DNA from 2 places in the Paraburkholderia sp. SIMBA_053 genome. Region 1 is predicted to be linked to the other one. Evidence: riboswitches for the same ligand, from Rfam matches in the RefSeq annotation. Region 1 holds a riboswitch; the other holds the start of a gene.
What was found. Region 1 has a riboswitch for cobalamin ahead of cobG (precorrin-3B synthase). Riboswitches for the same ligand answer to the same signal wherever they lie in the genome.
Positions count from the first base shown of each region.

Region 2: another riboswitch for cobalamin. It lies ahead of cobA (uroporphyrinogen-III C-methyltransferase); the one in region 1 lies ahead of cobG (precorrin-3B synthase).

Region 1 is NZ_JAWRXU010000001.1:464,898-468,869, forward strand. Features, by position in the region: gene SB753_RS02145 (cobalt-precorrin-6A reductase) at 1-30, opposite strand, end outside; gene SB753_RS02150 (cobalt-precorrin-5B (C(1))-methyltransferase) at 27-1,115, opposite strand; gene cbiE (precorrin-6y C5,15-methyltransferase (decarboxylating) subunit CbiE) at 1,121-2,380, opposite strand; cobalamin riboswitch at 2,464-2,652, shown strand; gene cobG (precorrin-3B synthase) at 2,735-3,972, shown strand, end outside.
Region 2 is NZ_JAWRXU010000010.1:6,275-10,246, reverse strand. Features, by position in the region: gene SB753_RS25010 (cobalamin biosynthesis protein) at 1-376, opposite strand, end outside; gene cobA (uroporphyrinogen-III C-methyltransferase) at 373-1,140, opposite strand; cobalamin riboswitch at 1,373-1,618, opposite strand; cobalamin riboswitch at 1,688-1,969, shown strand; gene cobW (cobalamin biosynthesis protein CobW) at 2,126-3,229, shown strand; gene cobN (cobaltochelatase subunit CobN) at 3,236-3,972, shown strand, end outside.

The DNA of each region.
Region 1 (3,972 bases):
GGTGCCGCCGAGCAGCAGAACCTTTGTCATCGCGCGACTCCGATCAGCTTCCCCGCGCGGTCGATCGCGAACATCTCCACGTTCACCTGCGGCGGCACGATTTCGCGTGCGACGGCAAGCGCGTGCGCACAGACAATATCGCCGAGCGGCACCTGCTCCGCGTGCGCTAGCGCGACCGCTTGCTGACTCGTATTGGCCGCGCGGATCGCGGATTGCAACGCGTCGTCGGCGCCCTGTTCGGCGGCCCATGCGGCGAGCCGTTCAAGATCGATGCTCGAGTTGCGGCTATGCAGATCGAGATGGCCCGCCGCGAGCTTGCTCAGCTTGCCGAAGCCGCCGCAAATACTCAGGCGCTCGACCGGCGCGCGCTTCATATGTTTGAGCACCGCGCCGACGAAGTCGCCCATTTCGATCAGCGCGATATCGGGTAATGCGTAGTGCGAGCGCATCGCGTCTTCGCTTGCATTACCTGTACACGCGGCGAGATGCATGTAGCCGTTAGCGCGCGCAACGTCGATGCCCTGATGAATCGACGCGATGTAGGCCGAGCACGAAAACGGCCGCACGATGCCGGTCGTGCCCAATATCGACAGGCCGCCCACAATCCCGAGCCGCGGGTTCATCGTTTTGAGCGCGAGCGCTTCGCCGTCCTCAACGCCAATCGTCACTTCGAAACCGCCGCCATAGGCATGCTCGGCAGCGAGTTCTGCAAGATGCTCGCTCATCATTTTGCGCGGCACCGGGTTGATCGCCGGTTCGCCGACGGCGAGCGTCAACCCCGCACGCGTCACCGTGCCCACGCCCGGCCCGGCGCGGAACACCACACCTGGCTCAGGGACCAGACGCACGCGCGCGAACACCACGGCGCCGTGCGTGACATCGGGATCGTCGCCGGCATCCTTGATCGTGCCCGCTTCGGCGCCGTCATCGGTCAACCGGCAGAAGACGAGCGGCATCGGCACATGCTGGCCCTTGGGCAACACGATTTCGGCCACCTCGCTGACCACACCCGCGAGCAGCAGACGCGCGGCCGCCAGCGACGTGGCGGTTGCGCAACTGCCGGTCGTGTAGCCGCTGCGCAGCGGTGCGGGTTGTTCAGGCGTTTCGTCGCGCATGAGCGTCACGCCGATGAAGCAGCGTTGGTGTTATCGGCAACACTATGGACGCCATCGGCAGCGCAACGCTTCACCACATCGTACAAGGTGATCGGCAGCGCTTGCCGCCACGTATCGAAGCCACCGAGCGGCTGAGCGTCCGCAAGCGCAATTCGCGTGAGCGTGCCGCCATGTTTGTCACGCCATGCAGCGAGCGCCGCCTCGCCTTGCAGCGTGACCGCGTTCGCGACCAGCCGGCCGCCGTCGCGCAAATTGTCCCAGCACCCTTCGAGCACGCCGGGCACCGTCACGCCGCCGCCGATAAACACCGCATGCGGCGCGGCCAACCCTTCGAGCGCTTGCGGCGCGCGGGCCGCCACGAGTTGCAAACCCGGCACGCCCAACGCATCGCGATTGTGCTCGATGAAGCGCTGACGCTCCGCGTGCCCTTCGATGGCGATCGCCCGGCAAGTCGGATGCGCGCGCATCCACTCGATGCCGATCGAGCCGCTGCCCGCACCCACGTCCCACAACAATTCGCCGGGCGTCGGTGCGAGTCGCGCGAGCGTGATCGCTCGCACATCGCGTTTGGTGAGCTGGCCGTCGTGACGGAACGCGTCGTCGGGCAGACCGCAGGTGAGCGGCAGGCGCGGCGCGCCTTCGGTGGCGCGGCATTCGAGCGCGACCAGGTTCAGCGCGGCGACATCGCCCGGGGACCATTGATCCGCACGGCCGTCGATGCGCCGCTCGTCGTCGCCGCCAAGGTGTTCGAACACGGTCATCCGCGTTGCGCCGAAACCTCGCGCGCTCAGCAGGTCGGCAAGCGCGGCGGGTGTGCGCCCGTCCGCGCTGAGCACGAACACGCGCGCGCGGTCATGCAAATAAGCGTTCAGCGTGGGCAACGGCCGCCCAACTACCGACACCATGGCCACATCCTGCAACGGCCAGCCGAGCCGCGCCGCCGCGAGCGATAACGACGACGGCGCGGGCAACACGCGCAGTTCACTGGGCGGCAACTGTCGAGCCAGCGTCGCGCCGACGCCGAACAGCATCGGATCGCCGCTCGCCAGCACGCACACCGAACCGCCGCGCTCGGCCAGAAGCGGCGCGAGATCGAATGGGCGCGGCCACTCGGCGCGCCGCGCCGCCAGCCGCGCGGGCAACATCGACAGATGACGTTCGCCGCCGTAAATCACCGACGCCTCGAGCAACGCACGCCGTGCGGGCCGCCCCAAACCGGCGAAGCCGTCGTCGCCAATGCCCACTACCGTCAGCCACGCCGACATGCACCCTTCCTCATTTTGTATCTCAAACAATGCACTGCGCCACGCCGGTCAAAGCGTCCAGCCTCGTTGTGCTATCCGAAAAAGGGCATAATACAGCCGCCGGTGCCCTTCGGGGCCTAACAGGGAACACAGCGGGAAGATTGCCGCTGTGGCTGCCCCCGCAACTGTATGCAGCGAGTCCGCCTGCGCTTGGCGCCACTGGTTCAACCGGGAAGGCCGCAGCGGACGACGACCTGCCAGCCAGGAGACCTGCCGGCCAGACTGTTCGTGCCAGCCAACATCGGGCGGGGTGTACCGATGCCGCAGCAATGCCGTTTTGACCGCTTGCTCGGGCCGTCGCGCGACGCTAACCCGGTGTCCGTCTTGAATCCAGCTTCGCCCTCCACTCTCTTGGCCGACGCGGCATCTGCGCTGCGGCCCTCGGCGTGTCCGGGCCTGCTGCGGATCGTGGCGGCGCGCGACGGCGGCATTTGTCGGATCAAGCTGCCAGGCGGCGAATTGAGCGCGGCTCAGGCCGAGGCGGTCGCCAACGCGAGCGCGCAGCATACGGCGGGTGTGATCGAACTGACGAATCGCGCGAATCTGCAATTGCGCGGTGTTCGGGCCGGCCATGAAGCTGCGCTGGTCGCCACGCTGATCGATGCGGGGCTCGGACCGGGCGCTGCAAGCGGCTCTGAAAGAATGGGCGATAGAGCGCCGACCGATTCCGCCGAAGACGATCACGATCACGGTCACGATCGCGATCGCGATCGCGATCGAAACGCGCACGCACTCGATGCAGCCGCCGCTGACGACGTGCGCAACGTCATGATCAGCCCCACTGCCGGACGCGACCCATGCGCACTGTTCGACACCAGACCTCTGTGCACCGCCCTTCTCACGCTGCTGCAAAGTGAAGCGCGTTTCGCGGCACTATCGCCGAAATTCGCGTTATTGGTCGACGGCGGCGAGCGGCTCGCGAGAGTGGACCACCCGCATGACGTGTGGCTCGCGGCAGCACAAGATTCGGCCGGAGCGGTGCGCTTCGTGTTCGGGCTCGCGGGCTGCCCGACCGTGGATGCAAACGCGAGCGCAAACACGCACATCGGCGGGAAGTCACCATCATCAGGCAACGCTGCGAACTCGTCCGAAAGATTGCATGCGGATGCGACAGGCGCGTTGGCCTCGGTGCTGCCGTCGCAAGTTCCGGCGCTCGTGCGCGCGTTGCTGCATACGTTTCTCGATCTTGCCGCTGCCGACGCCACGCGTATGCGTCATCTGCTCGACACGCATTCGGCGGACGCGATATTGCAGCATGCGCAAACCTACGTGGATTTTCCATTGACACGCGACGCGACGCTCGGCGGCTGGCGTCGCAGCACGACCGCCGATGCCTCGCTGCGCCTCGGCGCACATGCGCAACGCGCCGCGGATACATGGCATGCCGGCGGTCAACCGCCGCTCGGCCGTATCGATGCGGCCACGCTGCACGGCCTCGCCGCGCTCGCGCAACAACATGGCGACGGCACGCTGCGCATCACGCCGTGGCAAAGCGTGCTGCTGCCCGATATCCGGACGCTCTCAGTGCCCGTTGTGCTTGCCGCGCTGAACGC
Region 2 (3,972 bases), on a different contig from region 1:
GTGCGGTCGATGCGATCGCCACGGTGACACCAGCGTAAACGGTTTTGCGAGCGATCAGATGTGCGGTGGAACCGGCGGCCACGCCAAGCAACGCGCACGGTTCGCATACGCCGTCCACGCCGAGATGCTCGCGCGCGGCAGCCGACGGTTCGTGAACGCCAATCGGGAGAATCTGCTCGCGGGTGAACACTTGCAGCGTGAACCCGTGACGCGCGCAGAACTCCAGCAGGCCCGGCTCGTCGGCTTTCGTTTCAATAGAGGCTACCGTTGCAATCTGTTCGAACGTGTGCGAACCGAGCGCGGCGCGCACCGCCGTTTCGATCTCGTCCGCCGATGTGTGCAGGCGGCAACCGATGCCCACGCTAAGCGTTTTCATTTCGCGTCCGGCGAAGATGCCGCATCTGATGAGCTTGCCGCGGCGGCACGCGCGAGCGCGAGCGACGCCACGCCGCCTATCACCACGATCGCAGGCGAGCCGAGTCCCGCGCGCGCGACCGCATCGGCGAATTCGCCAAGCCTCGAAAGCGCATGGCGTTGCTCCGGACGCGTGGCCGATTCGATCGCCGCACACGGCGTGTCGGCGCGCATGCCGGCTGCGAGCAATGCGCCGACGATATCGTTCAGCCGCCGCATGCCCATGTAGATGACGAGCGTCATGTGGGTGGCGGCGAGCGCGCCCCAATCCGGCTCGCTGCTGCCCGCACCGTGGCCGGTCACGAAGATCACGCCTTGCGCATGATCGCGGTGTGTAACCGGAATGCCGATAGCTGCGGGCGCCGCGATTCCGGCTGTGATCCCGCTGACGATCTCCACCTCGATTCCGGCCGCATGCAGCGCCTGCTGCTCTTCGCCGCCTCTGCCGAATACGAACGGATCGCCGCCCTTGAGTCGCGCGACGCTGCGCCCAGCATGCAGATGATCGAGCATTTGCGCGACGATGCCTTCTTGCGGCGTCGACGGATGACCGCCGCGTTTGCCGACGTAAACAATGGAGGCGTCAGCGCGAGCGAATTGCAGCACGTCGCGATTCACGAGATCGTCGACGAGTATCACGTCGGCTTGTCCGAGGGCGCGCGTTGCCTTCAACGTCATCAGTTCGACGTCGCCGGGCCCTGCGCCGATCAGCCACGCGCGTGTCATCGCGCCTCGCTAGCCGTGCACGGCAACGACGTTGCGCGCCCCGCCGGCGTACGCCATGCAGTGCGGCACGCGAACGGGCCCAGGTGATTGGAGATCGAAGTCATTCAAGCGGTGTCTTCACGCACGACGACGGCACGCGCGGGTGCGAACCCGGTTGCCAGATCGTGCTTCAGCGCCTTCACATCCGTCCCTCGCGGATTCCGGCTGCCGGCGGCGTGACGTCGAGAAACGCACGGTCGCCTCCGCATCTGGCCGGTATCCGGGCTGGCGGCCTCACGCGCTTTGCCTTCCCGCCCGCATTCATTCGAATGTATCGGACAGTGGCATCGAAAACGCATGCGCGGTGCAGCATGAACATTGCACCGCAGGTCGCTTACCGTTGCGGGGACAGCACAGGTTGAGCGCGGGAGCGCTGCCTGTTTCCCGTTTAACTGCACACGCGAATGCATGTGCGGGCACCAAACGCGCGCATACGATAGCACACGAGAAGCCCGTGCGATAAGCGCGCCGGGCCCGCGTTTCCTTGACGGCGCCAGACGGTCGGCCTAAACTCGCACGCACTTCTGGTGCTCGTGTGCGCGCTCGTGCGCATGCAGTTAAACGGGAAACAGGGCGCCCGCCTGTCACGGTTTGGGTCAACCTGTGCTGCCCCCGCAACGGTAAGCGAAAAGTGGCGTCACGGCGGTTCGCGTGGCGTCGCAGTGCCGGCTTCGATGTCCACGCGCAAGGCCGCGTGGGCATATCACCACTGGGCGAGAAATCACTCGTCCGGGAAGGGGAAGCGGCGCTTTCGCCAGCCCGGATACCGGCCGGAACACGAAGGGCGAACGTCGCGGGGATGCGGCGCTGCGCTCATGCCCTCACACCCGTTTTCTGCGTTTTTCCTGTTGTAGCAAGGCCGTCGTTCATGCCCGAGGCACGCGCTGGACCTCATGCGTGCGGACTACGCCGGCCGGCGCCTGCAACCTCTGGGATGGACCTCACGATGCAAACTCAAATGCGCAAGATCCCCGTCACCATCGTCACGGGCTTTCTCGGCAGCGGCAAAACCACTCTGTTGCGGCACATTCTTCAGTACGCGAGCGGCAAGCGCATCGCGGTGATCGTCAACGAGTTCGGCGAACTCGGTATCGACGGCGAAATCCTGAAGGGTTGCGGCATCGGTTGCGACGAGAACGGTGTCGAAACGGAAGGGCAATTGTATGAACTCGCGAACGGTTGCCTCTGCTGCACGGTGCAGGAGGAGTTCTTTCCGGTAATGGAAAAGCTCGTCGAGCGCCGTGAGCAGATCGACCATGTGCTGATCGAAACCTCGGGTCTCGCGTTGCCGAAGCCTCTCGTACAGGCGTTCAACTGGCCGCAGATCAAAAACAGTTTCACCGTCGATGCGGTGATTACCGTGGTCGACGGTCCCGCTGCCGCGAGCGGCCAGTTCGCGGAAAATCCGCTCGCTGTCGATGCGCAGCGCAAAGCCGATCCGAATCTGGATCATGAATCGCCGCTGCACGAATTGTTCGAAGATCAGTTGGCTTCAGCCGATCTGGTGATTCTGAACAAAACAGATCTGCTCGATGAGGCTCGTCAGAATGCGGTCGAAGCCGTGATCCGCGAGGAGATTCCGCCGCAAGTGAAGGTCGTGCGCGCGCAGATGGGGCAGCTCGATCTACACACGTTGTTCGGGCTCGAAGCCGCATCGGAAGAAACGATTCACTTGCGCCACGACCATCACGGTTCGGCAGACGATGCGGACCATCACCACGATGAATTCGATTCGGTAGTGGTGCATGCAAACGTGCTGTCGCGTGACGCGGTAATCGCCGCACTGCAAACGCTTGTCCAGAGCAACACGATCTACCGTGTAAAGGGTTTCGCGGCATTGCCGGGCGCAGCAATGCGTCTCGTGATTCAGGGCGTGGGCCGGCGCTTCGACAGCTATTTCGACCGGCGCTGGCAACCTGGCGAGGCGGGCGAAAGCCGCTTCGTGCTGATCGGTGAAGACCTCGATCAAGCCGCGCTGCAGCGCGCGTTCGACGCGGCGCTGGGCGTGTCGAACGCTCAGGTGCCGGGCGTCGCAGCGCAGCAGGCGTAAGCGCACATGCATCTTCTGCGCACCACGCCGGGCGGTTTCGTCGACGATACGCAAGGCGTGATCCGTATCGATCAGCGGCCTGCGGATATCGTCGTGCTCAGTTCTGCGGACACCACGTTGTCGCTGCTGGCAAGCGTGTTTCCTCGTCTCGGCGATGGTTTTCCGAGCGTGCGGCTCGCGAACGTGACGTATCTGCGGCAACCGGCGTCGGTCGATTTCTACGTCGAAGATGTGCTGCAACACGCGCGCGTCGTCGTAGTCGATCATCTTGGCGGCGAAGCGTATTGGCCGTACGGTATCGAACAGGTCGTCGCGCTAGCGGAGCGCAAACAGCAAACGCTCGCGATGTTTTCGGGCGATCTGCAGGAAGATCCCAATCTGCTTGCGCGCAGCACCGCGGACACGGATCTGTGCCATCAGTTGTGGCGTTATTTGCGGGAAGGCGGTCCCCAGAATGCGGAGGCGTTTCTGCGCTGCATCGCGTATCGCGCGCTCGGTTGGGGACACGAGCCTGCGCCGCCCCGTGCGTTGCCGGCCGCGTCGCTTTACCATCCACAACGCGACACGCCGACAATCGCCGACTGGCAAGCGCGCTGGCGGCACGATGCGCCCGTCGCGGCGATACTGTTCTACAAGGCGCATCTTCAGGCGGCCAACACAGCGGTGTTCGACGCGCTGATCGAAGCGCTCGAAGCACACGGCGTGAACCCACTGCCAATCGCGATTACGTCGTTGAAAGACGC